4 regions of the Solibacillus sp. FSL R5-0449 genome follow, and region 3 is predicted to be linked to each of the others. Evidence: riboswitches for the same ligand, from Rfam matches in the RefSeq annotation. Region 3 holds a riboswitch; each other region holds the start of a gene.

Region 1 (7,844 bases), 1.3 Mb from region 3:
GCGGAAAATTCACAGTCCGCGATGATTGTAGGTGTTGGAACTAGACCAGGGTATGGGAAAAAGGGATATGCGACACATTGCATGTTAAAGCTTTGCCAAGACCTGCTCGCTGAAGGTAAGTCAATTTGTCTGTTTTATGATAACCCGGCAGCAGGACGAATTTATAAGCGGATCGGATTTGAAGATATCGGATTTTGGTCAATGGTCCGTTATGATGAACGAAAATAAGGAGGAAACATTGTGAGACAGTTATTAGCAGAGCAACCGATTCAAATAAACGCCTATGATATTGATGCGATGGGCATTGTCAGTAATATTGTGTATGTCAGATGGTTTGAAGATTTACGTGTGACTTTTTTAAATGAACATTATCCATTGGCGGATATGATGAAAATGCAAATTTCTCCGATTTTGATGAAAACGGAGGTTGAATACAAAGCACCTTTAACAATATTCGATCAACCGGTCGGACGGTGCTGGATGGTTAAAATAGGGCAATCAAGTTGGGAAATGGAGTTGGAAATTGCAACGGAGAAGCAAACACATTGTACCGGAAAGCAATCAGGCTGCTTTTTCAATTTGGAAAAGAAAAAAGTTGCAAAAATTCCTGAGCCACTAAAAGAACTTTTTGAAATGGAGCAATGAAAAGGGAGCTATTAGTGATGAAAGAAGTCCTAGAGGGAGTAGTAAATAAATCGATCGATGTGGATTTAATCAATCTAAACGAATTAATGGAGTTCATGTTAAACAATATCGGTAATACGGATGGCTATTTACGGGATAACTTAATTTATCGGGGATTTTGTGAATTAATTCTGAATGGGAAATTTACTGATGAACAATTAATTGTGCTAGTAAAAACATGTTTGGATAATGAGCACCTTTACTTGAATATTACTCAGAGCGAACCTTCTGATGATGTATTTACAAGATCGTTTTCATCACTTGTTATCACCCTTATTTTAGGGTTAGATCGTGAAAAAAGAATATTGCCAGAGGAACTCGTTGTTGAGGCCATTGACCAAAGTATCCAATATCTTTTTCTTGAGAAAGATTACCGGGGGTTCGACAATACGAAAGGCTGGGCACATGCGGTCGCACATGGAAGTGACTTATTAGCAGAAGCAATTAGACATCCGCTAATGGTTGATACGCATTCATTATGGAGTGCATTACAAAGTTTGAAAAGCTGCCTTCATACTGAATACGCTTTAATCGATGAGGAAGAAGAACGCATGTTACCGGTCATTGATGCATTACTGGATAAGGGACTGACAGATGAGCAACTGTTGAAGTGGTTAAAAGGATTGCATTATGTAGAAGTAGAAGATTGGCATAAGAAATACCGGTATGAATGGAACGTGAAGCAATTCGAGGCGGCATTATTAAGACATTTATTAAAATCAGCCAAATGTACACAAACAGCCGATTGGATTATTCATGGAACTCCCACTTTAGTTTAAGGAGCTGAAAAATTGAAACGCATTTCTTTAATAGTACTGCCATTCGTTTTATACATATCAGGTTTGCTCGCTTATTATTTTGATAAGATTAACGGTTATCTATTTATTATTTTAATTATAGTCGGCTTAGGTATTTCGATTTCCGGTTTTTTTCTTTACCGGAACGAAAAGAAGTTGAAAGCTGCTTTTTTAGGGATATTTTATATACTATCTCTATTAACTATATTTGAAAGCCGACTGATCGATTATGAAAAGTATACTTATTTCCTTGTCTCATATAACGAGCCTTTTGAAATAGTGGAAGATTCAGGTGTTAATGTACTGGCAGTGGATGTTTTTGAGGCCCCATATATAACAGATTTGGGATATTTAATTCATACTATAGAATCTTCAACGAATAAAAAAGTTTTGGATGCGGAAGTTGTCACGAATGAAATCCGGTACCGTTCGAAAAACGTAGAATTACTAAGTTATGTACGTCCCGCGGAGAAACATTTTGAAACGATGAAGGAAAACGTCATTGCTTATTTACCAGAAAACTCTTCTGCTATTAATCAATTTTTAGAAAGAGAAGATATAGAAGGTGACAGTGCGGGACTTGCCGCTGTGTTAAGCGCTCTTATCGAAAATGGTGACGTTAATAATAATGTGCCGATTGCTGTAACAGGAGCGATTGACAGCAAAGGAAATGTAAAAGAAATCGGTTCGATTAAAGCGAAAACTTTAATTGCCGAACAAAGCGGTTTCTCTCATATTCTTCTACCTGTGGAAAACGCAGAAGAAGCGAAGAAAGTAAAAAAAGATGAGCAGCTAAATATAAACATTATTGCGGTGGCGTCTATAGATAATGCTGTAATGGAAATTATGAGGCTCAATAATGAGTAACCTGTGCTTGCGTGTGCTGAAAAATTAATTGTAATCAAGAATGGTCCTATCATTTTTTTATCTACTATGTTATTTTTATAATAATTTAATAATTTGCAATTTAAATAAGTGCTTACAGAATTTTGTAAGGTAAAAGGGAAATTAGTGAAAGACTAATGCAGCCCCCGCTACTGTAATAGCTGATGAAATCACAATAAATCACTGTCGTAATGATGGGAAGATGTGAAAGTAAAACGAAGCTTAAGCCAGGAAACCTGCTTATTCAATCGATACTTACTTTTCGGAGGGAGAAGTATAGGCGAAACTAGTCATTGTTTTTGTGTATTGAAACAATATCCATAATTAATTTCACATGCCTGTACCTCTTTTTCGATGAGAGGTAGAGGCATTTTTATTTTATTGGGATATTTACAGTATGGGAGGAGATTTTAGTGCAGGCAATTATGATTCAAGGTACAGCATCCGATGTGGGAAAAAGTGTACTATGTACAGCGCTTTGCCGCATTTTGGCAAATGACGGTTATCGAGTGGCTCCATTTAAATCACAAAATATGGCGCTTAATTCTTATATTACAAAAGACGGTGGGGAGATTGGGCGTGCACAGGGGGTTCAGGCAGAAGCCGCAAAAATTGACGCAACAACGGATATGAACCCGATTTTACTTAAGCCTAAAGGGGATATGATATCGGAAGTGATTTTCAACGGAAAACATTATGCCAATATAGATGCGCTAAGTTATCGTGAAAATTTTGTGGAAACAGTCATGCCTGAAGTTCGTTCTTCACTTGCCCGTTTGTCGGAGAGTTATAATGTCCTTGTTTTGGAAGGCGCGGGAAGTCCCGCGGAAATTAACTTAAAAAACCGGGACATTGCCAATATGCGCATGGCACATGAAACCGACGCCGCCGTAATTTTAGTTGCCGATATTGACCGGGGCGGTGTTTTTGCTTCAATTGTCGGGACATTGATGTTATTGGACGATGCGGAAAGAGCCCGTGTCAAAGGAATTGTTATTAATAAGTTTCGTGGAATGAAAGAATTGCTGAATGATGGAATCGGCTGGCTTGAAGAATATACAGGAATTCCTGTACTTGGTGTTATTCCGTATTTTGATATTCACATTGAAGCTGAAGATTCGCTCGCTTTATCCAGCATGCGTTTTAAAAAGCCACAATACTATGAATTTGCGATTGATGTTGCAGTTATCCGGTTTCCGCATATTTCGAATTTTACCGACTTAGACCCGCTCTTTGAAGAACCGGATGTAGGCGTGCGCTTTGTTACGGCACTGAGTGATTTGAAAAATCCGGATGTCGTGATTTTACCAGGGACGAAAAATACGGTGGAAGATTTTTTATGGCTTCAGCAAACCGGGTTAATGCAAAGGATTTTACAGTTAGCGAATCAAAATGTTCGTATTATCGGTATTTGTGGAGGTTACCAGATGCTAGGTGAAATAATCCGTGATGAGCATGCGGTTGAAAGCACAGGAGGCACATATTTAACTTTAGGTTTGCTGCCTATTGAAACAACATTTATTACTAGTAAGCAAACAGTGCAAGTTTCCGGCAGAAGCTGTACAGGTCATGAAATTGAAGGGTATGAAATTCATTTAGGGCGCAGTGTAGCAACAAAACCAATGAAGCCTTTCATCCAATTTTATGACGGCAGGACAGATGGTATCTATACGGAGCAAGTATTTGGTACATATGTTCACGGGGTTTTCCAAAACCGTCCGTTTACTCGCGATTATTTTAATACAATCCGTATGCAAAAAGGGATGGAGCCTATTTCAGGTGATGTCTTATCCGATTTTGAACACCGTGAACAAGCGTATGAAATGCTGGACCGTCATGTTCGTCCTCACTTAAATATGGAAAAGATTTATTCGTTTATTTCGGAAAGCAAGATTGAAACGAAGTGAATGGATAAATATTAAAGGAGCATGGACCGATGTATTTTATTATTTGTGTATTCGCAGTGCTCATCGATTGCATTGTCGGGGATCCGAAAAAATGGACGCATCCCGTCATTTATATAGGTAGCGTAATTTCTTTTTTCGAAAGGAAATGGAATGATGGCAGTGGCACTAGAAAACGGATCAATGGATTACTAACAGTTTTCCTCACGGTAAGTATTACAACGGGCTCGGTTTTTTTTATTGTCTTTCTGGCCATGAAAATACATCTTCTTCTTTGGCTTGTAGTCGAAGTCTTTTTGATTAGTTTAGCCCTAGCCCAGAAATCATTAAAAGAAGCGGCGATGCTCGTTTACGATTCCTTGGAAGCGAACGATTTATCCGAAGCAAGGAAATATTTAAGCTGGATCGTGGGTCGTGATACAAATCATTTGGATGAACCTGAAATTGTAAGAGGTGTCATTGAAACAGTCTCGGAAAATACGAGTGACGGTGTGACGGCTCCTCTTATGTATGCATTATGTTTCGGGGCAACCGGTGCATGGTGCTATAAAGCGATTAATACATTGGACTCGATGATCGGCTATAAAAATGAACGTTATGAAGACTTTGGATATGCTGCAGCAAAAATGGACGATATTGCGAATTATGTGCCTAGTAGAATTTCGGGGTTTTTCCTTATTGTATTTACAAAATGTGAGACGGCACAACCAATTAAACACCGATTTAAATACTGGCTAAGTGATGCTAAAAAACATCCAAGCCCGAACAGCGGGTATATGGAGGCTGCTACAGCCATTCAGTTAGGAATCCGTTTAGGCGGGTTAAATCATTATGGCGGGGTGGAATCATTTCGTGCTTATATGGGGAAACCGTCCAATACGATGCAGAAAATACATATAAAAAAAGCGATCCAGCACATGTATGTTTGTACATGGTATGTTGTGATAACAGGAGGAATATTGTATGGAATTGCCTGCACATGGGGCTAATGCAGCCGCGTTATATAAAGCGATGAATTTACAGATGCCGGATAAAGTCATTGATGTCAGCGAAAATGTCAATCATCTGGGGGTACCGAAGCAAGTAAAGCAACAGTGGCAAAACCTGTTAGAAAAAATTGCTGGCTACCCGGATGAACAAGCAGAACCATTTCGATCGCAAGCGGCAGCTGTTCACCAAGTAGCAGCCGATCAAGTTGTCGTTACAAATGGTGCGGCAGAGGGCTTAATGGCTTTGGCACAGCTTTTCAATGGACAGGAGATTGCTTTGTTACAGCCAACATTTTCGGAGTATGCTAGAACACTAAAACAGCAGAATTGTGTCATTCAATCTATTTTAGCTGACGATATTGAAACATATCGATTTAATGAGGAAATATTGGAGAAACAGCTGAAAGATGTCCATGCCTGCTATATTTGCAATCCGAATAATCCTACAGGCGTATTATTGAAAAAATATTGGATTGAACAGTTGATTAAAAAGTATCCCCACTGCGATTTTGTTGTCGATGAAGCGTTTATGGACTGGACCGATGAATCGGAGAGCGTAGTTCCATTGGTAAACACCCATTCCAATTTATTTGTTGTGCGATCCATGACAAAAATATATGCGCTGGCAGGAATCCGACTCGGTTATGTCATCGGTCAACAGGCAGAAGAAATTCGTCAATACTTGCCGCACTGGAATGTGAGTGCGATTGCAAATGAAATTGGCTGTCTTTGTTTACAGGACAAGGATTTTGTAATGGAATCTCGTGAAAAAAGCAGCAAATTACGGAGTCAGATAGTGAAGGACTTAAAATTAATTGATTGTAAAGTATCAAACAGTGCAGCGAATTTTTTGCTGTTCCAATTGCCGGAACAAAATAATTCTGATAAATTTTTTACATATTTATTAGAGCGAGGCATCGTTTTACGCCATACAAAAAACTATGTCGGCCTGGACGGCGCATGGTTTCGAATCGCTGTCAAAAGTGAAGAAATCTGGACAAAATGCAAGGATGAAATAACGAATTATGTCAAAAATCATTAACTACTACCGTCATGGTGAAACAGTGTGGAATAAAGTAGGGCGGCTGCAAGGATGGCTTGATTCGGATTTAACGACAAAAGGAGTTGAACAGGCAATGTCCGTTAACTGGAATCCTGAGATCGTATTCTCCAGTGACTTGAAGCGTGCAGTGCAAACAGCCCGTCTCATGTTTCCGGACCACACCATTCATAAAAATGAAAATTTGCGTGAAATCAACTTGGGACATTGGCAAGGCAGCTATATTAAGAACCTTCAACAGGATGAACAGTATTGTTGCTATATGAATTCACCTGAACTGTTTATCAATACGACTCAAGAATCCTTTAAAGAAGTAACCAACCGGATGCTCAGGTTTCACCAGTATTTGTTAAAGTTACCGTATGAGAGAATCGCTGTCGTTTCGCACGGTGTTGCAATTGCCTGTTTGATTTCCGCACTTCATAAACAGCCTTACAACCAGCTATGGGGTAATTTGTTGAATGGTGCTGCTTGTTTTTCGATAGAAGGGAATAGCGAACAATTACATAGCAATATTAAATAAGAGGAAACGCTATACCAGTTTTTTGGTATAGCGTTTCTTTTAGAATTTAAACGTATCATCAGTTATAGGGGCTACTTTAGCCACTGCATAAGTCGCTCCTTTTTGACTGAAGAAATCGTAGGTTGACCCAGTATTGGAAATTCCGTTCATGACAATCGGGTTGACTTCCTCGTCAGGAAACATCGTATCGAGCCCCAAGTTCATAAGCGCTTTATTTGCATTGTAGCGCACATATTTTTTCACTTCCGGAGAAAGTCCGGTTTCTGCATATAAATCATCGGTATACTTCATTTCATTTTGATATAAATCGAGTAAATATTCATAGCCCCACAAAGTAAGCTCCTGCTGTTTTTCTGCTGAGAACGTTTTGAAAATGTTCTGGGCGAAAAAGCCGACCGCTACTCCATGAATTGCTTCGTCACGCAAGATTAAGCTAATCACTTCCGCACTGTTTCGCAATACACCCTGTCCTCCCAAATAAAGAGGGTAGAAGAAGCCGGAATAGAATAAGAAGCTTTCCAGCATAACTGAAGCGAACATTGCTTTCCATAAACTTTCCGGGTCATCTTCTTTTATCGCGGTGTATACTTCGCCGATGCGGTTAGCCTTATATTGAAGAAACTCATTTTTTTGCACCCATTCAAAAACTTCGTCAATTTCCGTGTTTGTGCATAATGTTGTAAAAATATACGAATAAGACTTTGCATGGATTGCTTCAAACGATCCGAATACGGTCAACACCGCTTTTTCCTGAAAATCAGGTGTATACTTGGCAATTTCATTCATGCCGATGTTCGTTTGTACCGTATCAAGCAATGTCAGGCCGCCGAACACTTTTTTGTATGTATCCTGATGCTCGAATTCCTTCCATTGTTTGACGTCTTTACTGACTGCGATTTATTGCGATAGGTAAGTCTTTGAAGTTATCTCCAGCTTTTCCCCCGCACCAAACCGTACGTGATAGTTTCCTATCATACGGCTTTCCATCAAAACTTTTTGAAG
Region 2 (7,844 bases), 1.2 Mb from region 3:
TTGCAAGACTTGGCAACAACACGCAATATTCCTCTCGAAAATGTATTGGAAGAAGTAATCTATCCACTCGTTCCCCAAAAACGATTACTTGATGTAAAGGAAATTTCTAATCTTGCTTTATTTATTTCAAGCGAGGATGCAAAAGGAATGACTGGTCAGGCTGTCGTATTAGATGGTGGGTACACAGTACAATAATTAAAAACAGGTGTGATGAAATTTAAAATTTTCAACACACCTGTTTTCTGTTAGTTCAATGCACTTTTCCCTTACAAACTACTGTTAATTTGGCCGACAAATCTCCACCAATCACTTGCTTGTGTCGGATAATATACTATTTATGCATTGTTCATTCGGGTTAATTCTTTATGATATTGAGCAGTTGTTTCATAGCTTTCTTTGCTTCCGGAATCGGAAATACCGGAAAAACATGATTCATTCTCGGGTATTCGAAGTAATCGATTGTTACGCCTTGTTCTTTTGCTTTATCGAGCAGCATAGCTGCATCGACAAGCAGCAGTTCACCAGTTCCGACAAAAGCGGTAATTTGACCGATGTCTTTCAGTTCCCCATAGACAGGACTTATTTTGTAGTCGGTTAACTCCAATCCGTCCGCCCATAACCTACCCAGCTCCTGTGCACCGAGCACACCTAGCATCGGGTCCAGTTTTTCAAGTTCTTTATAGCGCGGATCTTCACCGCGGACATCGAGCCATGCGGAATGTAGAACAATATGCTGTGGCTGTTTTTTTGAGAACCTCTTTACATCCTGCGCCAGCGCCAATGCCAGTCCACCGCCTGCTGAATCCCCCATAAAAATAAACGGCGCATCATATTTTAAAACGAGCTGATCATATAAATCATGAATGGCAGTAAAGCACTCTTTATGTGTATGTTTAGGCAGCTTCGGATAAATCGGCACGACAATCGTGAAGTTTGATTCCTGTGCAAGCTTCACTAAATAGCGCCAATGAAAAATCAGTGGATCATTAATATAGGCACCACCATGGAAATAATAAATGACCTTTTCCGGTGTTTGCTGTTCATTGATCGTGTAATAGTTCATGCCATTCAGTTCGTCTTTTTGGATTTGGTGCTGCTCTTTGAATTTAGCATCCAGTTCATACGGTCTTTCATTATGTTTCATTGCAATAAAATCATCGAGCAGGCGTAAATCCATAAATTTCTTTTTCGTTCCGCGCAGCACTAAAAACTTCTCAAACAATACACTTTGCACACTTCGCATACAATGCCTCCCTTTATCTCACACCAAATTTAACATTTTCCCTTTGTTATCAATTCGCCTAAAATCGATTGATCCCCTTCTCAACGGAAAAACGTTACCCTTATGCATATGCCCATTTATACTTCGTTAGAAAAGTCCTTATGTAACTTCAATCTCTTATTATTCCAATAAAATAAAAATAAGATCATTTTGAAACTTTTTTCCAACTTCTTCGTAAATTAGGAAATGAGTTTAGAGGGGGCATGTTCATGCTTATTGGATTTTACAGTGCACTTATCATTTTCACTTTATTATTTATCATTGCTGCTTTCTTTTTTATCCGGCAATTCGTAAATAAGAAAGTATCCCCCTATAATTTGAACACAATTATGCTTGGTGTGCTTTCGCTGTTTATGCTGATTGTTTCAGGGATTTACAGCTACGATTTCTATCATCTGCAGACAGGTGATCAGAAAACTGCTGGAGGAAGTTGCGAAATCACCTTTGTAAATGGGCATGGCAGAAGTATCGATACGACTGAGGTTACGATTGAAAACAAAGTTTACAATATTAAATCCAGTACTTACAAAGACTTCCCTGATGGGCGTTATCAATGTGAATTAACGTTTTTACCGATTACAAAAATTGTGACGCAAATCGATATTGTGACAACAGGAAAGAACGGTGATTAATATGATTGATTTTTCAATTGCATTTATACTTATTTTAGTTTTTATTACACCACTTATTCTATCGATCTACTACAGGGAAAAACCGAAAGTGGATAAAGGATTTAAAATCGCCTATCATGGGCTATCATACCGCCGTAAATTTTTGCGCGACCTTTATTCCATTCCCATTTGTATCATAGCGTTGATCATTATTTATTTGTTTGAAGGTTTCACTAATCTCTTTATATTTTTCACGCTATTTTTCATACTACTTTTTGGGATTCAAACTACGTACAATTATATAAAGTGGAAAAAAGAGGATTAGAAAAAGCCTGAGTTCATCTGGAACCAGGCTTTTTTCCATTATTTCACTCCGCTCGAACCAAAGCCTTTGTCACCGCGCTCCGAATCTGTCAGCTCGTCCGTTTCTTCAACGAAAACTTGCGGAACATATTGAACGACTAACTGAGCGATACGCATCCCCTTTTCAATCGTAAACGGCTCTTTCCCGTGATTAATTAAAATAACCCCGACCTCACCGCGGTAGCCTGCATCGATCGTACCTGGACTATTTAACACAGTAATCCCGTGTTTCAATGCTAATCCGCTACGTGGACGTACTTGAGCTTCTGTTCCTTCCGGCAATTCGATTTGAAGTCCGGTTTTAATTAACCCGTATTCTCCAGGCAGTAAAACGTTGTCTTCAACCGCACTCAAATCCATCCCTGCATCCCCTTCTCGTGCCTGTTTCGGCATTACGGCTTCGGGGTTGGTTTTCTTAATTTTTAATTGAATCGACATATTCATCCAACTTTCTCTTTTTATATACTAACTTCATGCAGTTATAACAAAACCATATTTTTTCTTTATTTTCAATAGTGAGTTGTCTAGGGTTTTGGTTGGATTTATGCAATCATTCAATAGACCCTTTACTTTTAGGTTGTTAACGCTTATACTCAATTCAACTATATATTGTGTTTTTTTAACAAGGTACTACTAAATGTAGTTTAAAAGGGAAGTTTGGTGCAAAGCCAACGCTGTCCCCGCAACTGTAAATGCTGACTGAAGGCGAATAGACCACTGTGCTACTGGCATGGGAAGGTACGTCTGACGGATGAAGCAAAGCCAGGAGACCTGCCTCGTTAAAACTACGTACATTTCTTCGGGGAATAGGAAATGGAGGCGCGCTCTCTTTCCGTTTCCATTTCAAGCTATCCTGTTTTCCGGGATAGCTTTTTTTGTTTTTTTCCGCAAAATATATACGGCACAATCATTAGTAATACTTATATAGCGAGGGATTCTATGATGAAACTTTATACGAAAACAATTTGCCCAAAATGTCTCTGGGTAAAATCCGAACTTGATGCAGCCAAATTGGAAGTAGAAGTCATTAATATTGATCAGGATGAAAAAGCAAAACAACAAGTAATCGATGCAGGTTTTCAGTCAGTGCCGTTATTTGAAATAAACGGTGAATTTATTGCAGAGCCGACTTCTATTATCGATCGCATTTCTGAAATAACTGCATGATCATTTATGCTTCACGAACTGGCAATGTACGATATATCGTGCAAAAACTCGGCTTGCCCGCTATGGATCTGGCCGAAGTGGTAAAAATCGATGAACCGTATCTGTTACTTACGTATACGGATGGATTAGGCTCTGTCCCCCCTATCGTCGACCAGTTCATGACGGCAAACTACGAATTATGCAAAGGAATCATCGTAAGCGGAAACCGTAATTTCGGTCATGATTTTTTCGGCCGTGCTGGTGACACTTTAGCTGCACAATACGGAATTCCGTTAATAGAAAAAGTGGAAATGCGAGGAACTCCGGCTAATTACGAATCGATTACAGATTACTACTACTCCATTTGGAAAGAGGCATCGATATGAAACAGTATTTAACATTAAATAACGATATATTAAACCGTTACCGTGCGACCGGTGAACTGGATTTGGCGAAAGACAAAGAAGCGACACGCCGCTATTTTCTGGAAGACGTCAATGTCCGTCTGCGCTACTTTATAGATATAGAGGAAAAAGTGCGCTATTTAGTTGATGAAGGCTATTACGAAAAAGAGTTTTTAGACTTGTACTCGATGGACTTTATTAAACGGATGTACAAAAAAGCCTATTCCTACAAGTTCCGGTTCCCTTCCTTCATGAGTGCTTCAAAGTTTTACGAAAGCTATGCGATGAAAAGCCGGGACGGAAAAGAGATTCTGGAAAAGTACGAGGACCGGATCGTCATCATCGCCCTTTATTTGGCACAAGGTGATGAAACATTGGCGGAAAAGGCCATTGAAGCGATCATGACTGCCTACCAGCCGGCAACCCCAACTGCTTTAAACAGCGGGAAAAAAGCGCGCGGCGAGCTTGTCTCATGCTTCAAACTGACGATGGACGACACAATGAACTCGATTGCCGAGAACATCGGTTATTGTTTGGAGCTTTCCCGTTTAGGCGGCGGTGTCGGGGTAAACTTGACCGATCTTCGTCCATTAGGGGATCCGATTAAAGGGATCTTAAACCGTGCGAGCGGGGTTATGCCCGTTGCGAAACTGCTGGAGAATTCGTTTTCTTACAGCAACCAATTGGGGCAGCGAAACGGTTCCGGCGTCGTCTATTTAAATGTTTTTCACGGAGATGTTGAGTCATTCATTTCGTCTAAAAAACCTAATGCAGATGATAAAATACGACTTGCTACGTTATCGACAGGCATTATTTTACCGGATATTTTCTTTGAACTGATGCGTCGCGATAAAGATATCGTCTTGTTCAGTTCTTATGATATTTATAAAGAATACGGTAAACGCATGTCGGAAATTTCAATTACGGAAATGTACTATGAGCTATTGGATAATCCGAACATCCGTAAACTGAAACGATTAAACGCCCGTAAACTATATACGGAAATTAAAAAGGCACAATTTGAATCGGGTTACCCGTTCGAAATATTCGATGATAATGTAAACAATGTCCATCCATTAAAGGAAATCGGGCGTGTGAAGATGTCGAACCTCTGTAGTGAAATTCTCCAGTATCAACAAACAAGCGTCATTACCGACCAAAATGAGCCGAATAAATATGGTCTCGATGTTTCTTGTAATTTAGGTTCAATTGACATTCACGAAGCGACGAAAGTTCAGGATTTCGGACAGCTTGTTGATACAGCAATGCGTCTTTTGACGAATGTTTCAACGATGACCGATATCGTCAACGTCCCTTCTGTATCCAAAGCCAACAAAGTGATGCACTCTGTCGGGTTGGGTGTTATGAACTTGCATGGACACCTCGTACAAAGTGGGATTCGTTATGGTTCCAAAGAGTCAATTGAATTTATCGATGCGTTTATGGAATCGTTGAACTATTACTCGTTAAAATCATCAATGGAAATCGCGAAGCAAAAGAACGAAACGTTTTATCGATTTGAGAAAAGTGATTATGCGAGCGGGATTTATTTTGAAAACTATATAAACAAAGAAGATAAAGATTTTGCACCAGAAGTGATTAAAGCACTTGGGGCTACTCCGATTATTACTCGAAATATGTGGGATGAATTGAAAAAACAAGTTCAGAAATATGGACTATTCCATAGCTATCGACTGGCAATCGCGCCTTAACTGACTAGGGCTTTCATTGTTGTAAAACAGTGTCAAAACAAGTGAAATTGCTGGAAAGCCGTAAAGCCAAAAATACGACAACGTAATTGGAAACGATAAACGTGAACGTTGCGAAAGCAGAAAAAAATTTTTGGATAGCATAAGGTGAAAAAAAGCATATTTTGTGAGGTTGTAATTCTCGCTAAATATGTCCTAAGTGCCAATACAATCGGTAATCAGCAGCCAAGCACCTTTCTATGAGGTGAAGGTTCAACGACTATAATACTTGGTAGGCAAACGCCTATATTGTATAGTCTACTCCCTTTTAAATATCAGGAAACTGAGGGTATTAAGGACAGGCAGTATTTCCTACATCCGCAGCTGTACGGCTTCCATCTCCCCTGTTACAGAACGTGTGGAAGTTCGTGATTATGCGGACAGTCGAACAATTTATCCGATGCCATTTTTAACGAATGATAACCAAGAACTTTATACCGAAGCCTATGAAGTAAACCCGTATGAACTGATCGACCTTTACGCAGCCGCGCAAAAGCATGTCGACCAAGGAATTTCCATGACACTATACGTAACGGATCAGTGGAACACAGAACAATTAGCAAAAGTCTACATTTATGCGTGGACGCGTGGCATTAAAACCGTTTATTACGTACGCCAACGTTTACTTACAATTGAGGAGTGTGTCGCATGTCAAATTTAACGTATAAAGCGGTCAACTGGAATACCCCGACGAGTGACCTCGCTCGTATTTTTTGGGACCAGCAATGGAAACAAATATGGTTCCCCGAAGGTGCGACTTGTTTCTAACCGAAATTCACAAGGTTAGAGTGAATTGATTAATCAATTCATAACTGTTATCACGAGGAGTAGAATGATTGGGTAACGCCATGAAATGCTCCCCTTAATACTCCGATTAGCATGATATTAAGCAAATAATTGATTGTTAAAAGCTCGGTGAAGTCGGCTGAATGATACCCTAATGTTGATTTAATTATTAACAAGGAAAGACCTTTAGAGGTAAAGGTTGTATCAGATAGGTCGGAGGTCTATAAAATATCTATGGTTAGGATGTTCAAAAGAACTGACGAAGTTGGGAATGTACGAGTCTATAGGAACAGAATGTAGAAATGCATTTGCTGCCGAAGTTGCGGTGTAAGTGTGGATTAGTAAGATTCTTCAGTATGAAAATCCATATAGTGTTACAGGCACTATCAAGCTTACAGGCTTATACCAACAACCTAAGGATATATGTAAAGATAGTGATAATGGAACAAGGGAAGCTTGCAACGTTGAGAATTTGCTTTCTATGAAACGTTGAATAGGAAAACGTTAATTTGTATAACTATTCTTAATGCAAGTGAAAGCGGAGGCATGAACCATTTGAAATATGTTGTAATGACATATTAGGGATAGCCTCTAGTCAAAACAAATATGAAGTAGATATTTTGTAAATTCAATTATACAGGATTCGAGTAAGACAAGAAGATACGAAAACCACTCTAATATTTTATATTAGAAGGGAGATTAGTAGACCTGACGACTAAAAACAAGAAAAGAAAGTTGTTAAGAAACAACGAATATTACAATATACAAGATGCTTTAGACTTACTATACGAACAATCTAAAGATGGAAGATATTTTAAAAACTTATATGATTTAATTATAAGTGAACAGAATATCATGTTAGCTTACAGAAACATCAAAAACAACAAAGGCTCAAATACAGCAGGAACTGATGGTTTAGTTTTATCGGATATTGATAAAATGGATGAAAATTTATTCATTAGAGATATTCAGAAACGCTTTGAAAACTATCAGCCTAAAAGTGTAAGACGTGTTGAAATTCCTAAGAACGGTGGAGGTTTAAGACCACTAGGTATTCCTTGTATGCACGATAGAATCATACAACAATGCATTAAACAAATTCTTGAACCGATATGTGAAGCAAAGTTTCACAAACATAGTTATGGTTTTAGACCCAATAGAGGTACTGAACATGCTATAGCTCGGGCACAAGCTTTAATAAATAATGCATATATGAACTACGTGGTTGACATAGATATTAAAGGATTCTTTGATAATGTTAATCATAGTAAACTCATGAAACAATTATGGTCTATAGGCATACAAGACAAAAAAGTGCTTAGTATTATTAAAAAGATACTAAATTCAGAAGTAGAAGGACAAGGTAAAACGACTAAAGGAACACCTCAAGGTGGAATCATTAGTCCTCTATTATCAAATGTTGTTCTGAATGAATTAGATTGGTGGTTAAGTAGCCAATGGGAAACTTTCAAAGCAAAGTTTCCATATACTAAAATCGGCAATC
Region 3 (7,844 bases):
TTAAAATGCTTTCCAATAAGATGCTCAGATGTATGATAGTGCAGCAAATTTAGCAATGTCTTGTTGATAGTAAGAATTTTACCTTCTGAAGATAAAGTGATAAACCCGCATGGAGCGTTTTCTATGAGTTCATCCATTTATATTGCCCACGCCCTCACCGATAAGGGGCACAGATTGCTCCAATAAATAATTTTTAATTAATTGAATTGTTTCCTCTGGGTCGCTCATATGTGGACAGTGACCAATCGCATTCATAAAGGCAATCGAACTGTTTGGCATATGCTCATGCAAGTACTCGCCAACTACCCTTGGCGCAATAACGTCTTCAGTACATTGTAAAATTAGGGACGGAACAGTTGCTTTCAAAATGTCTTTACGATTATCAGTAAAGAAACAAGCCTTTGCAAATGTATTCGCAAATAAAGGATCTGTTGAACAGAAACGATCCTCCAAATCTTTTGATACACTTGCTTTTGCAGTATTATTCAATAAAGTAATCGAGAAAGCATTCGCCCAACCGATATAGTTTTTTTCCATTAAATCCATTAAATTGAGTAAATCTTTCTTATCAAAACCACCGAAGTATGGAGGATCATTTAAATAACTTGGTGATGGAGCGATCATAATCATTTGTGAAAAATATTCTGGTTTCGATAGAGAAGCCAATAGACCGATCATACTGCTCACCGAATGGCCGACAAAAACAGCATCCTTTAAATCGAGAGCCTCACAAACATCTAATAGATCCTGTACGTAACCGGACAGTTCACCATATTTCTCAAGGTCAAAAGCTGAAATATCCGAGTTTCCAAACCCGACATAATCAAATAAAATTACTTGATAATCCTCTTCAAAAGCAGGGTAAACATCATTCCAAACTGTTTGGTCACACCCGAATCCAGCAGCAAATATTAATGATTTTTTACCTTTTCCACGAATATGTACGTTATTCCGTTTTACCGTTTTTTGGATCATGAACAACACTCCCTTCTTCTATTTCGAAAAAAATATTTTCATTCTATTAACTAGTAATTCTGGATGATATAAGAAGAGAAGTAAAGGGATAAGGTTTATTATCATAGGTTTATGATACTTTTTATACGTAAAATGATAAAATTCCTTTCATTTCATTCACGTATTAATACTTATTATTTGAATAAAATATCCATTTCTTTTTTAGAATGTGCTACATTATAAGAAAAAAGTGTTAATTAAGAGAGGGTAAACCAATAATGGGTTCGCAATTGACCATGTATATAACGCTTGTTTGTACGTCGGGAGTACTGAATTTGTACTTATGTCTCTATGCCTTTAGCAAACGTCATAAATATACGAATATCGCAAATTATTTTATTTTCTATACTGCAGCCATCAGCATCTACTGTTTTGCAACGGCTATGACTTTAATATCGACGACGCTCGAACAGATCAGCTTCTGGAATACCATTCTCTACATCGGAATGCCTACATCTGCCACATTGGGGTTACTTTATGTCATGAGCTATTTAGGCTTTAAGCTGACGGTCAGAAGAAGCATGTTCATCCTTCTTATTCCGTTTATTACGATTTTCATGGTAGCGACAAATCATTGGCATCATCTTCATTATCGAGTATTTGAACTGGATCCGAATTTAGGGGCGCCATTCGTTTATCAGGAGATTGGCCTTTGGTATATGGTACACGGTGTCTACACTTTTGCCAGTATGTTTATCGCCTTCTTGCTGTTGATTTCCCAGTGGAAGGAAACGGCGAAGGTATACCGTCCGCAATTGATCGCGTTAATGTTCGGCCAGCTTGTTCCGATAGTGACGGCGTTTCTTTATTTGAACGGATTGACTCCTGCTGGGGTGGATCCGGTACCGATGATTTTATGGGTTTCTTCATTATTATACTTGTGGGCGATCAGCACATCACGGCTGTTCCGGATTATGCCGATTGCGAAAGATACGATCTACAATAGTATTACGGACGGGGCCATTGTGTTGGATGCATCCTACCGACTTATCGAATTCAATCAGGCATCGAAAGCAATGCTGCCGAATCTGAACAAATCGATGTTCGGTCAAAACTTCGTGAAGTTTTGGAATGAACAGACAGGAGAGGAACTGCCATTCAAATTAACGACCGAACTTTCGGACGTTCAAGAAGTAAAGCTCTGTTCCGAACATGCGGACCGGGTTTATCAAGTTCGTATTACTTCATTGGAACAGGCGAGAAACAGTAAAGGTCTGTTGCTGGTTTTTACGGACATTACGGAGATTAAAAGATTGCAGGAAAAACTGGAGCAGCAGGCGTATTATGATGAGCTTACAAAGATTTACAATCGCCGCGCATTTTTACAGCAAAGTGAGCGGGATTTTCAGGAAGCGAAGGAAACAGGTTTACCTTTTACGGCTCTATTAATGGATATCGATCACTTTAAACGAGTGAATGATACGTACGGGCATCATATTGGCGACCAGTTGCTCGTGCACGTCGTAAATGCTTGCCAAACACGACTTTTGGAAAGCCATTTCTTCGCGCGGTACGGCGGGGAGGAATTCGTCATTGCGCTGAAGGGATTCACTGAAGCGGAAGGTGATATACTAGCCAACCAGCTTCGAACTGCCGTGGAGCAGACACCGCTTATGACCGAAGCAGGCAGTCTGACGGCTACGTTAAGTATTGGTGTCGCCGAAGTAGTGGACTGGACAGAGGAAACACTGTACCAGCTGCTGCATAAAGCAGATACCGCTTTATATGCGGCGAAAGAACAAGGACGTAACCGCGTGAAAGTATATGCGGCAAGTGATCGTGTAATTAGTTGATAGCGGAAAACCAGCATGGAGAAATTCGTGCCGGTTTTTTTATTTAGTGAAGGCAGGGCAATGTTTATAAGTAGGATTCCTTACTACCTTGAGTTGGGAGAATATGTTAGGATAGTGAAATAATCACTAAAAGAGGAGAGCGATTATGACACAGAATTCAAAGACGACTTCTATTAGTATTAGCTTAATTCTTGCTCAAACCGTGTTTATTGGATTTTTGATTAAAAATGTACAGCTATTGATTCATCAGCCGTCAATCGTTGCGAAATGTCTTGCGGGAAGTTCTTTTTTCATATTTTTGTTTCTGTTCATCGTCTCGTTATGGGCGACAATTAAATTATTTAAAGATAAAGATGCGTTGGAGCGTCATACATAAACAATGTAAAGCAGGGGGATTATGATGATTGGATATATTCTAACAGGGTTATTATTAATCTTTGCGATACGGAAATTTTATAAGCATAGAGCGGTTTTTAAACAGCTTTCAAAGAAGGAATGGCTTCAATTTGGCGTCAGTTTTTTAACGGCCTGGGCTGGAGCTGTATTCATCATTATAGGTGGCTCCAATATAACGGATAAGATTGAAATCACATGGTTAAAAAGCCTTTTGGAAATTGGAGTGATTTTGATTGGCTTGGCTTTGGCAGGAATCATTATGAGTAAATTCGTGCCGAAGAAAATAAAGGCGTTTTATTTGGAGAATTAGTGAAACGGGGAAAATTAAATTGGATGAAATGATTGGGTTTGCAGTAGTTGGGATGATTATTGCAGTGTTAATTTATGCTTTAATTAAACAAGTTAAAGAGACTAAGCAAAGCTTTAGCGGCGTGGGCAGTGCGTTGCGGAAACAAATGGCTAGAAAAAATATCGTGATGACTATAGCGTTGCTTGGAATTTTAGTATTTTACACATTAAATATCTTGAGTGTTATCTCCTCATCTATCCCGGTATCAAACAGCTTGACTGTACAGGGGACTTGGTTGAGTTTTCTAGTTTACTTTTTTGCAAGGATAGTCATGAAACCGGAGCTGGTGAATCAGCGTAGGAATTTAAGCCTTTATAAATAGGAGAGTGATGCGATGAGACAACGTTTTTCAAATTTAGACGAAGTTACTTCACTCGGGACATTTAAAGATGTCCTGAAATGGCAGCGATCAAAGCAAAAGAAAGTCGTCGATTACGAAGTGCCGCAATGTGAAAAAAAGAAAATTGCGTTTTTGCAAAGTAATCGTACCGAGCAGTCGATTACATGGATTGGCCACTCGACTTTTCTGATTCAAAAAGAAGGGCTCAATATGTTAACGGACCCAGTTTGGGCAAATTGGATGGGTGTAGCGAAACGGTTGACCGAACCGGGACTGCGGTTAGAGGAGTTACCGGATATTGATCTCATCCTCATATCGCATGCGCATTACGATCACCTGCACCTTCCGACGTTAAAAAAGCTGAAAAAACGAAACCCCAATGTATTATTCCTCATTCCGGAAGGACTCGGTTATTTGATGAAGCGTCATAGACTGCACAACTTTAAAGAGCTTTCATGGTATGACAAGCATGAAGCGAACACGCTTGAAATTCATTTCGTTCCTGCCCAGCACTGGACAAGGCGTATGCTTTGGGATACGAACACATCGCATTGGGGCGGCTTTGTGCTGCAAAAGGAATCGGATACGCAAAGTATTTATTACGCCGGAGACAGCGGCTATTTTAGAGGGTTCCAAGAAATCGGCGAACGCTTCAATATTCATACAGCTTTAATGCCGATAGGTGCCTATGAGCCGGAATGGTTTATGCATGCCTCTCATGTGACACCTGAAGAAGCGATCCAGGCATTCTGTGATGTCGGGGCAAAAGTGTTTATCCCGATGCATTACGGTGCGTACATGCTCGCAGATGATACACCGAAAGAAGCGATTGACCGGCTGCATGTACATTGGCAGCAGGCGGAATTGAAAAATGTGGAGCTGAAAACGTTGGCGATTGGGGAGACGTTTAAAAGCTGAATGAAAGACCCCTTGACGAAAAAATAGGTTCAAAGTAAAGTAATGTTAAATTCATCAAGCATTAGGTGCCCGTTACGGGAGAATAGGGAATAAAGTGAAAAGCTTTAGCGTAATCCCAACACTGTATGGAGGAGTTTCATAGCAAAACCCACTGGATGTCAATCTGGGAAGGGGCTATGGAACTGTGAATCTGAGCCAGGAGACCTGCCTAATACGCTTACTGTTTATAGACACTGGATATGTCTGTAGTTTATTTGTTATCGAATAAACTGCAGGCTATTTTTATGAAAACGAAAACCCCCTGCTATGCGGGGGGTTCTAAAAAGCTTTTAGCTATGGACAAAAAAAATACTCCAGTCGTACAATAAAATCAGGTCTGGTCAACCGATTACGTACGAAAGGAGTTCCAATATTGGATAATAAAAGTTTAGCACATACAACATGGAATTGTAAGTATCACATTGTGTTTGCGCCAAAATACAGAAGAAGAATGATCTATGGGAAAATAAAAGCAGATATCGGTAAAATACTACGTCAACTGTGTGAAAGAAAAGGCGTAGAGATTATTGAAGCCACAGCGTGTCCTGATCATATACATATGTTAGTCAGTATCCCACCGAAGCTTAGTGTATCTGCGTTTGTGGGTTATCTTAAAGGGAAAAGCAGTTTGATGATATTCGATCGGCATGCAAATTTGAAATATAAATATGGCAACCGAAAATTTTGGTGTCGAGGATATTATGTGGATACAGTAGGGCGAAACCGAAAAGTCATTCAGGAATATATAAAAAATCAATTGCAGGAAGATCTCCTAGAGGATCAAATGACGATGAAAGAATTCATTGACCCATTCACAGGAGAAGAACTAAATCGAAGAAAAAAATAAGTACACCGCTTTAGCGGTAGTCGGAAACGTAGTGCGGTTGGCAGACCTTTCAGAGCGTCTTTAGACGTGGGCCAGTAACCCAGCGTTTCACGCGCAGAGAAAACCACCAGTTCAACTGGTGGTTTTTATTTATTGTCAAAATTCATATTAATGGGGGAAACGAAACATGAAATTACTACAGCAAACAATTGAACAAATTCAAGAAATCGACCGAGAAATGGAAGACAAAGCACGCAAGTACCTAGACTCTTTAGCGAAGCCGCCTCAAAGTTTAGGAAAGCTTGAATCATTAGCAATGCAAATCGCTACAATTACCGGTGAACTTGCGCCGAAAATTGATAACAAAGCGATGATCGTCATGGCAGCAGACCATGGTGTATATGAGGAAGGGGTAACACCAAATCCGCAAAGTACAACGGTATTCCAAACACTATCCTTTCCGAAAGGGACGACAGGGATGTGTACGATTGCGAAAATAACGAACGCGAAAGTAATCCCGGTAGATATCGGGGTAAAAGAAGACTTGCCTCAAGACGCGGGAGTCATCATTAAAAAGGTGAAATACGGAACAGACAATATGGCAAAAGGTCCTGCAATGACGCGTGAAGAAGCGATTCGGGCAATTGAAGTCGGAATTGAAGTCGCGACAGAAGCTATTCAAAGCGGGGTCAATCTCATCGGTACCGGTGAAATGGGTATCGGCAATACGACGCCGAGCGCTGCGGTACTTTCGGTACTACATGGCTGTGACCCGCTGGAGGTAACAGGCTTCGGAGCTGGTGTTGGAACTGGCGGTATCGAGTATAAAGCCGAAGTTATTCGAAAAGCGATTGCGATGAATGAGCCGAATGCGGAGGATCCGATTGATGTTGTAGCAAAAGTAGGGGGACTGGAAATCTGCGGGATGGCGGGAATCTTCCTGGCAGCTGCCGCAAACCGTGTGCCGGTCGTAGTCGATGGGTATATTTCAACCGTTTCGGCATTGATCGCCTATAAACTGAATCCAAATGTAAAAGCGTATTTGATTCCTTCGCATTTATCGGAAGAGCCAGGTGCAAAAATTGCGGCCGAGCTTTTAGGACTGGAACCGATGTTGCATATGAATATGCGACTTGGTGAAGGCTCAGGTGCTGCACTGGCATTTCCGATTCTTGACGCGGCTTGTTCGATGATTACGAATATGGTCACGTTGGAAGAAGCAGCGGCACTTTTAATAGCTAAATAGAAAGGATTTATAAAGTAAATTTATAAAATAATTTTTAAGAATCGGGCTACATTAAAAGTAACAACTACTTTTGATGTAGCTTTTTTCTATGAATAAGGTTCTGCCATAAAATAAGTATATTTTTTCAGTCTATTCCATTTGATTTACCAGTAAAATACCAATAAGCGGAACTTTATCGTTTCTTCTGGTAAGGACAGTAATGATAAAGAAAAGCCCTGAACACAACGCGTAAATGTAATGTGCAACGAAAACATTACAGGCAGTGAATGAAGCTGATTTAATTTTACAGAAAATTCAGTTAAATTCAAGCGATTGTCCTGTCAAAACCCTTTACTCTGTAATATCCTATATTAACTAAATGTAAAAACATCTCCGAACTGTTAATAATCGCTAAAAAAGTGCTTATTTAATCGGTCTTGGAATAAAGTAACCGGTAAATAGGGTAAGGAAGGGTAAGACCAATAAAGAGGAGAGGCGGGAGGGGCATTAAAGGGAACGGGGTGATCACTATTTCTCCGTATGTGAAAGGTCGTTTTTGAATATATTCGAGAAAAGGATGAAGATAATATGAATCAAATTTTTAAAAAAGATGAGTTTATTATTATTCCTTTTTATAAAGGGCGAAAGCAGGAGTATATGGTCGTCAATACGAAGAAGGAATTTAAAAATGGACATACGCACTTGAAGTCATTTAAGATGGCCAAGTATTTGATCAATCTTGCGCGATGCCAAAAAATTAATTCCGGGTTAAGACCATATTTATTAACAAGCCTTACAAGAATATCAGCAGATCGTGAATATATTCAGAAATTGGAAGAGCTTCTAGCCGTGAAAAGAAGTAAAGGTTCCAAAGCGTCTTATTACAATAAAGCCATTTAATTTGTACCTAAGTATGGACAATAAAAATATAGACCGCTTTTTCA
Region 4 (7,844 bases), 910 kb from region 3:
CGAAAGGGAACTTTGCCGGCATATTACCTCATTCAAAAGTATTTGAGCTGCTGGAAGAAGCGTGGGGCTACCGTACAGGAAGCTGTGCGATCACAATTGCATTGCCGGACACGGACGGTATTTTAATCAGAGTACTGACGGCAGTAAAAAAGGTATGGCCGCTGCATTGTGTGTTCTCTCTTGATGATGATACGACTTATTTGCGCCGAGTGGTTATTACTCTGGCAAAAGGTGCGAAACAATCAACAGTGGACGAGCTGGAAGCCGCCATCTTAAAACAAGGTGCCCGTATAATTGATTTGGAAGTATTTGATAAAGAAAACTTTTAGTATTAAAGCGATTCGTTCATTAGAGCGAATCGCTTTTTTTTTATGAAATGTGTACTAATACAGAATTAACGGTAAATAAGAGGGTTTTGGGTGATATATATCGAAAAGTATATAGAAAGGGGTATGCCGGAAAGGAGTACACGAATGTTTATCCAAATAAATGAAGAAAAAATCGAATTTACTAAAGTAGAGATAATTGTACTAGAACAGGGGATCAGCGACCTATTTGAGAGTTTTGATAAAAAAACGCTTGGCGAACTGACAAAGCAGAAAAAGTATGAGCATTTAAATGACTTTGTTGAAGAACAAAAACACTTAAAGAATGTGCCGGCCGGTGCAGCAATAAAATCCCTAAAAGAAGAAGGGAATCATACTTACAGACAATTTTTGAATAACTACGGTGACCTGACTTACTCCCGTTTTGTCGTCAGTGGTGACGAGGATTTATTGAAACAACGAGGCATTTATACGATCATCGCAAATAATGAACTGAAATTTTGCGGTGTGTGTGCAAGAACATTTAAAGAGCGTTTTAATCAACATATCGGCAACATATATGCAAAAGGTTGCTACCGGGATGGAACGTCTACACATTGCCATGTTAATGCAAATATAACAAAGCTTTTGCAGACAAGCGATGTTCATTTTGCCATCTATCCTATGGAGAATGAAAAGGCGATGAACAAACTGAAAAATGCCATTGTGAAACGGTTCGAACCAGAATGGAATTTACGTTCCAACAGAGAGGTTTTTGAATTAACTTCAACATAATAATAAAATCTGCCTTTCATCTGACATGATAAAGGCAGGTTTTTTCATTTTACTACATTTTTCCGGTTTCATTTTCGACAAAAAGTGGGAATAGTAAGTGAAAAAAGTAGGTGATGATCATGCAGGCAGCATTAAAACATTACAGGCAAACACATAGCGAATATAAATGGCTGCATTTTTTGGCAGCTGTCGTATTGGTATTTACATCCGTATTCTGGTTTGTACTCCCGTACTTCATGATTAATTACGGAAAATATACGACGAATGTATTCCAGCAATCATTGTTGTTGATTGCCTTGTTCACAGTACCTTCCATCGTTGTGACATTACATTGCTGGTTTATTAATTTTAAGGCAGCTTTACGATGGAAAAAAAGCGCTCCTAAGGAATGCGTATGGCGCTGGTCAATCAAGTTCCAGCTAATTACGATTTCAATAGTAGTGTTGTTTACTTCAGTTATTTATTCCAGTCTTTTTATTATTGATATGATTCGATAGTAAAATCTCCCTTCCCATATCAAATGTGCTAAAGTGCCACACAGTTCAACCGGAAGAGCCTTTCATATGCAATGGTATTAACAACGGCACTTTCGCACATTTATCCCTTTAACCTTTCTCAGTTTCCTTATTACATGGACAAAAAATATTCATCTAAAAAAGGAAGTAAAGTATGGTGAAATTTGGTACGATGGATGTATCAATGTTAAGGAGAATGAAGCAGCATGAATACAGATTTAAATGTCCTTTTAGCTTTTGGAGCCGGTTTTTTAAGTTTTATTTCACCATGTACGCTACCGCTCTATCCTGCATTTTTATCCTACATAACCGGTATGACACTCGATGAGCTGAAAGCCGAAAAGGGAATGATGCAAAAACGCGCAATTTTACATACTTTATTTTTCCTGCTTGGATTTTCGATCATATTTATCGCAATCGGATTTGGAACCTCGTTAGCGAAAGATTTCTTCTTCCAGTACCAGGATTTACTGCGTCAAGTTGGCGCAATTTTAATTGTTGCATTCGGTCTAATGATTGTCGGCCTTCTGCAGATTGACTTTTTAATGAAAGACCGCAAGTTTCAGTTCAAAAATCGACCATCCGGTTATTTCGGTTCAGTGCTGATTGGCCTTGCCTTCGCAGCGGGATGGACACCTTGTACAGGTCCGATATTGGCAGCGATTATTACGCTTGGCGGAACGAATCCCGATTCGGCAATGTTGTATATGCTTGCATATTACTTAGGTTTTGCTATCCCGTTCTTTACATTATCATTCTTCATTTCTCGAATGAATTGGATTCGCACGCACAGCCAAAAAATTATAGTCGTTGGCGGCTATATTATGATCGCGGTCGGTATTTTATTATTCTTTGACGGATTGACTTACATTATTAATCTTCTCTTGCCGATTTTCGATGGTTTTAAAGGATTCTAACTGTTCCATGCTTATTAAGACCATGCTATACTAAAGAAAGTAAGATAAGTGAAAAAGTGTGCATGATCCATTATATTATCTCGATAACACGATAATTTTACATTTGTTCATGCAAGAGGAGGAATATGATGTTCGACAGTATACCTTCTCACTATTTATTAATTGGTTCGACGATTATGGCAGTTCTAATGGGATCTTTCGTAATGTTCATAAGACTGCGTGCACAAAAAAAGCCGGTAACCACGAAAAAAATACTTATCCCGCCTTTTGCAATGTCAACAGGTGCGCTGATGTTTATTTTTGAGGAGTTTCGTGTAGCGCCAATTCAAATAGTAGAAGCGGCCGCACTAGGCTTGTTATTTTCATCTGTATTAATCTTAACGTCGAAGTTCGAAGTGCGAGACGGCGCAATTTATATGAAGCAATCTAAAGCATTTCCATTCATATTAGTGGGATTATTAGTACTACGTATTATTTTAAAATTAATATTTGCCGAAACATTCGATGTCGGTGAACTTGCCGGTATGTTCTTTATCTTGGCGTTCTCGATGATTTTACCGTGGCGAATCGGTATGCTAATTAAATATAAGAAGCTTGAAAAATCGCATATTGTTGCATAAAAAAGACTGTCTCTAAAAGTTTTAAACTTTTAAGACAGTCTTTTTCTGTTAAGGAAATTATATACGATCGCGCTGTGGATAACATGAAACTAAATTTTTGTCCCCGTCCAGGCTAAAGCGCCAACTCCTCGGTCATTTCAGTCCCTCCGTGCAAAAGTGGTGAACCGTTTACTTTTGCGTCGGGCCTTCCTAGTCTTGCGGCTCAAACGATGTGAGTCATTGGGGGCATGCCACATGGATGTGGCGTTTTGCCCACTCGGAGTTGAACGGGCTCTTTAGCGCTTTTGTCCTATGCCTCAAATAAATGGTCATAATTCGTCGTATCAATCTTCATTTCAGTAAGTTTTTTACGTAAAAACTTATGGTCGCGTTTTGGTGAAGCAATAATATAGCCGCGAATAATTAAGTCCAGGTCGATTTTAGAGGCACGCTCATTCAATGCGATTTCACCGATTTTACCGGCGATCTTTTCTTTCGCAACTTGGCGGAATAGCTCTGGTACAGGACTGACAAGCTCGGTAAGTAATTGTTTTTCATCTTCACCCCAAAGGTGAATCGTTTTATCTAAGTATATGTTTTGCCAATCTAGATCCGATTTACCATCCTGTTTCGGCAGAGCCTTCAAAAACTTGCGGAACATAAAAAAGCCGCCAATCCCCATAAGCGAAACCAATACTACCACCCAAAATAAAATAAACCATAAAAACCAGCCATCTAAGCCCACAATGTTCACCTCACTACTAAATATTGTCTATGAAATTCTTTCTACTAAACTAATGGTGATATACCTCATTAATGTCTATTATATAAGGTTTTGTAAAATTTTTCATCGTCCTTGTCCCTTTTTTCTGTAAAACATGACATATATAGGGCAAGGAGGTGATAAACATGAACGAATTCGGATTTTTAACTGCAACGTTAACAGTATACTTTCAGACAGGCCTTGATGAATTTAACGAGCCGATTATTAAAAGTTCCACATTCCGTAACCTGGAAAGAAATGCAACTGCACAACAGCTCTACACAGTTGCTACAACAATCGTCGGCTTAACAGATTACGATTTTATCGAATCTGTGAAAACGCAAAAAGATATTATTACAGACTAATTAAGATTAACGAAGTAAAGGAGGTGAGCGTATGGCACAAGTTCTACAATTAACATTTGCCAATATTGCAGGAAATACGATGACGATCAATATTAATGATCCGAAGCCGAATCTTACGGAGGCTGAAGTGAACGCTGCGATGCAGACGATTATTGATCAGGCGGTATTTTCGAAGGATGGATTTTTATTCAATGTGAAAAAATCAGCGCGCATCGTTGAACGTAATGTTACAGCGATCGAACTGAACAGCTAATAGCAAGGGCGGGCCGGTGAAGTGTAATGCTTTACCGGCTTTTCAAATGTAAGGAGGGGATATTAATGGAGCAGTGGATAGCGATTCTTCAGGAAGTAACATTTCCGATCTTTATATCATTTTATTTACTGTATCGGATAGAAACAAAGCTTGAAGCGATTCATACCGCACTTGTATCATTACATCATCCTGCAGACAGAGCTTAAAAAGTTCTTCACAATGTTGACACACAACCATTCCTTCAATAACTATTGAGAATATACTAAATATTGGGTAAGATGAGAGTAATGTTCAAAGAGTGGAGAGAGAGAAATGAAAACGAAAAAAATAGTATTCGCACTTATGCTCTTGGCAGCAACCGTTCTCACAGCTTGCAGTAATTATCAGTTTAAACCGACGACAAACTTTGAAATTAGCGGGTTTACGATGACCGATCACCGGAATGATGAGGTGACACTGGAAAGTCTAAAAGGGGAACCATGGCTGGCGATGTTCATCTTTACAAGCTGTACAACGATTTGCTCGCCTATGACGATGAATATGACCCGGGTGCAGGACCACCTTGAAAAAAAAGGTCTGGAAGATTATAAAATTGTCGCGTTTTCAGTTGATCCTGACTATGATACACCGGAGCGTCTGACAGAATATTTATCGCGTCATAAACCGGTAGACGAATCAAAATGGCATATGCTGACAGGATATGATCAAAAATTTATCGAGCAGTTTGGCAGAAACTCATTTAAAACTCCTGTCCAGGCAATTGAAGGGAATTCACAAGTTATCCACGCCGATACATTTTTCCTCGTGGATGAAAAAGGAATTGCCGTAAAAAACTATTCAGGTTATGGTACTGGAGAAGATGGTGTTCCATATGAAACGATTGCGAGTGATATGGAAGCACTCATTGATGAACGTTTAAATTAATAGTGGAATGATAGATTAACTTGCGGAAAAAGTGCTGTAACTTTTAACGCAAGTTTTTTTGTGGAGTGGGTGTTGGTCTAATAAAATATTAAATGTGCTAATAAACCCGCTGATTTTCTAATAAGTTACGGAATGTCTAATATAGTTGCGGGATACGCCAAAATCAGTTCCTGTTCAGCTAAAAAGTACGCCAACTCTTCTAAAATCACCTGCAGAAGTGCTAATATAAATCAATTTCTTCTAAAAAAAAGCACAATGGCATCAACCGAAATTGTTCAAACCAGAAATTGAGAAAGCAATAAATAAAAAGAATTTTCAAAACTCAAATTCTATGATATAGTATACGAAATTACATACTGTGTAAGTTACGGTGCTTGTGAGAACAAGCTGAAAAGGGAAACCAGTGAAAGTCTGGTGCTGTCCCGCAACTGTAAATCGGAGTTCGTGATATTCAACCACTGTCTATTGATGGGAAGGATCACAAGAACGTTGATGATGAGCCAGGAGACCTGCCGGAAACTAGTACACGCCAATACCTACGTGGAAATAGGTGGTGATTTTGTGCGAAAGTGAGACAACATCCTTTGATAAAACAAAGGTTTCTTTTGTCAATCTCTTAAACATTCACACCCCTCTTTCATTTGGAAAGAGGGGTTTTGGTTTTTATGTAACAAATTTAAGGAGGAATTGTTTATGAAAACAGCAGTAATTGGCTACCCTTATATTGGACAGAATCGTGAATGGAAGCGTATAACAGAGGCATTTTGGAAAGAACAATTATCTTTGGAAAGTTATGAACAGGAAATGAAAAACTTACGTATCGCTCAACTTCAGCAGCAACAGGATTTGGGGCTGGATATTTTAACAGTAGGAGATTTTACATATTATGACCGCATGCTTGACTTAGCCGTTATGTTTAATATGATTCCATCTAGATACGACCACCTTTCCCTGCAGCATCATTTAACAGCGTATTTTGCAATGGCGCGCGGTGCTGAAAATGTGGTGGCATGTGAAATGACGAAATGGTTCAATACGAATTATCACTATATTGTACCGGAATACGAGGGACAGCAACTGGCATTGCAACACAATGTTTACGCGCAATATATTCAGGAGGCAATCGAAGCATTCGGCACAATCCCTCGTGTGACTATTATCGGTCCTTTTACCTTTTATAAACTTACAAAAGGTGTAGGTGACGCACAAAAACAACACTATATTCAGCAGCTGGTAAATGTGTATAAAGAGTTGCTTCAGTCGTTGGAAGCAAGCGGTGCAACTTCGATCCAGCTTGAAGAACCAAGCCTTACAAAAGACCTTACTTCCGAAGATATTGCATTAGTTCAGCATTTCTATCATCAAGTATTAAAAGGACTGACTGTTGAAATGATCTGCACAACATATTTTGAAGCGTTATCCGACTATGAAACAATTATTAAATTGCCTGTTGATGGCTTTGGACTGGACTTTGTTCATGGAAAAATTGAAAATATAGCATCGTTAAAAAAATTTGCTTTCCCAAAAGATAAAGTTTTATATGCCGGAATTATTAATGGTCGGGATATATGGAGAGCCGAGTTGCAGAAGCAGTTGGCGCTAGTCGCGGAAATACGATCCTATGTACCATTTTCACCAATACATCTACAAACCTCGTGTAGCCTTCAGCATGTGCCAGTTACAACAGCGGGAGAGGATGGCATTGTGCCAGAGCTGCTAAATGCTTTAGCATTCGCAAATGAAAAAATAACGGAACTGCAAATGATTAAAGGGAAGATACTTCACCTGGAATTTCCTCATAATAAGGCTTTTTTAGAAAGCGAAAAAGCAATTCGCACTTTGGCGCTGCATGAATCAAGACAAAAGGAAGCTATACATGCACAAGTAAACGCATTAACACCGGAAGCATTTAAACGAGCAGAGAACTATAACAAGCGTAGTAAGCTACAACGTGCCTTTTTACAGTTACCTGACTATCCTACAACAACAATCGGGAGTTTCCCGCAATCCGCAGAAGTTAAGAAAAACCGTAGTTTATGGCGTAAAGGAGAAATTACAACAATAGAGTATGAAGCATTCAACGCGAACGAAACCGCACGTTGGATTTCGATTCAGGAGGAACTTGGTCTAGATGTTCTCGTCCATGGGGAATTTGAGCGAACAGACATGGTCGAATTTTTTGGTGAAAAATTAAATGGCTTTGCGTTTACGAAAAACGGATGGGTAGTTTCGTACGGATCGCGCTGTGTAAAACCGCCACTTATTTACGGAGATGTTGAATGGAAAGAACCGATGACAGTAAAGGAAGTAAGTGCAGCACAATCACTTACGGAAAAGCCGGTCAAAGGGATGTTGACGGGACCCGTTACCATATTGAACTGGTCATTTGTAAGAGATGATTTAGCACG

Evidence for each region. Region 3 has a riboswitch for cobalamin ahead of tnpA (IS200/IS605 family transposase). Riboswitches for the same ligand answer to the same signal wherever they lie in the genome.
Region 1: it holds a riboswitch for cobalamin, as region 3 does, so the genes downstream of both, MKY27_RS07190 (cobyric acid synthase) here and tnpA (IS200/IS605 family transposase) in region 3, are expected to answer to the same signal.
Region 2: it holds a riboswitch for cobalamin, as region 3 does, so the genes downstream of both, MKY27_RS07235 (glutaredoxin) here and tnpA (IS200/IS605 family transposase) in region 3, are expected to answer to the same signal.
Region 4: it holds a riboswitch for cobalamin, as region 3 does, so the genes downstream of both, metE (5-methyltetrahydropteroyltriglutamate--homocysteine S-methyltransferase) here and tnpA (IS200/IS605 family transposase) in region 3, are expected to answer to the same signal.

What each region holds. Positions count from the first base shown of each region.
Region 1 covers NZ_CP150239.1:1,486,417-1,494,260, forward strand. Annotated here, with positions in the region: gene MKY27_RS07170 (GNAT family N-acetyltransferase) at 1-228, shown strand, start outside; gene MKY27_RS07175 (thioesterase family protein) at 241-645, shown strand; gene MKY27_RS07180 (DUF2785 domain-containing protein) at 663-1,463, shown strand; gene MKY27_RS07185 (S16 family serine protease) at 1,476-2,348, shown strand; cobalamin riboswitch at 2,438-2,625, shown strand; gene MKY27_RS07190 (cobyric acid synthase) at 2,780-4,273, shown strand; gene cbiB (adenosylcobinamide-phosphate synthase CbiB) at 4,303-5,259, shown strand; gene MKY27_RS07200 (histidinol-phosphate transaminase) at 5,234-6,301, shown strand; gene MKY27_RS07205 (histidine phosphatase family protein) at 6,285-6,842, shown strand; gene nrdF (class 1b ribonucleoside-diphosphate reductase subunit beta) at 6,882-7,739, opposite strand.
Region 2 covers NZ_CP150239.1:1,495,279-1,503,122, reverse strand. Annotated here, with positions in the region: gene MKY27_RS07255 (3-hydroxybutyrate dehydrogenase) at 1-195, shown strand, start outside; gene MKY27_RS07250 (alpha/beta hydrolase) at 356-1,243, opposite strand; gene MKY27_RS07245 (cobalamin biosynthesis protein CobN) at 1,492-1,914, shown strand; gene dut (dUTP diphosphatase) at 2,257-2,694, opposite strand; cobalamin riboswitch at 2,865-3,050, shown strand; gene MKY27_RS07235 (glutaredoxin) at 3,196-3,423, shown strand; gene nrdI (class Ib ribonucleoside-diphosphate reductase assembly flavoprotein NrdI) at 3,420-3,788, shown strand; gene MKY27_RS07225 (ribonucleoside-diphosphate reductase subunit alpha) at 3,785-5,518, shown strand; gene MKY27_RS07220 (hypothetical protein) at 5,784-6,215, shown strand; gene ltrA (group II intron reverse transcriptase/maturase) at 7,076-7,844, shown strand, end outside.
Region 3 covers NZ_CP150239.1:2,741,192-2,749,035, reverse strand. Annotated here, with positions in the region: gene MKY27_RS13780 (SpoIIE family protein phosphatase) at 1-137, opposite strand, end outside; gene MKY27_RS13775 (alpha/beta hydrolase) at 130-975, opposite strand; gene MKY27_RS13770 (histidine kinase N-terminal 7TM domain-containing protein) at 1,233-2,807, shown strand; gene MKY27_RS13765 (hypothetical protein) at 2,953-3,183, shown strand; gene MKY27_RS13760 (hypothetical protein) at 3,208-3,513, shown strand; gene MKY27_RS13755 (4-aminobutyrate aminotransferase) at 3,542-3,874, shown strand; gene MKY27_RS13750 (MBL fold metallo-hydrolase) at 3,887-4,810, shown strand; cobalamin riboswitch at 4,857-5,037, shown strand; gene tnpA (IS200/IS605 family transposase) at 5,223-5,696, shown strand; gene cobT (nicotinate-nucleotide--dimethylbenzimidazole phosphoribosyltransferase) at 5,863-6,921, shown strand; gene MKY27_RS13735 (hypothetical protein) at 7,489-7,800, shown strand.
Region 4 covers NZ_CP150239.1:1,833,568-1,841,411, reverse strand. Annotated here, with positions in the region: gene cbpA (cyclic di-AMP binding protein CbpA) at 1-329, shown strand, start outside; gene MKY27_RS08980 (hypothetical protein) at 474-1,100, shown strand; gene MKY27_RS08975 (hypothetical protein) at 1,220-1,597, shown strand; gene MKY27_RS08970 (cytochrome c biogenesis protein CcdA) at 1,822-2,532, shown strand; gene MKY27_RS08965 (cytochrome c biogenesis protein CcdC) at 2,661-3,152, shown strand; gene MKY27_RS08960 (DUF2621 domain-containing protein) at 3,442-3,885, opposite strand; gene MKY27_RS08955 (DUF1659 domain-containing protein) at 4,041-4,259, shown strand; gene MKY27_RS08950 (DUF2922 domain-containing protein) at 4,291-4,512, shown strand; gene MKY27_RS08945 (YvrJ family protein) at 4,578-4,718, shown strand; gene MKY27_RS08940 (SCO family protein) at 4,825-5,436, shown strand; cobalamin riboswitch at 5,788-5,968, shown strand; gene metE (5-methyltetrahydropteroyltriglutamate--homocysteine S-methyltransferase) at 6,130-7,844, shown strand, end outside.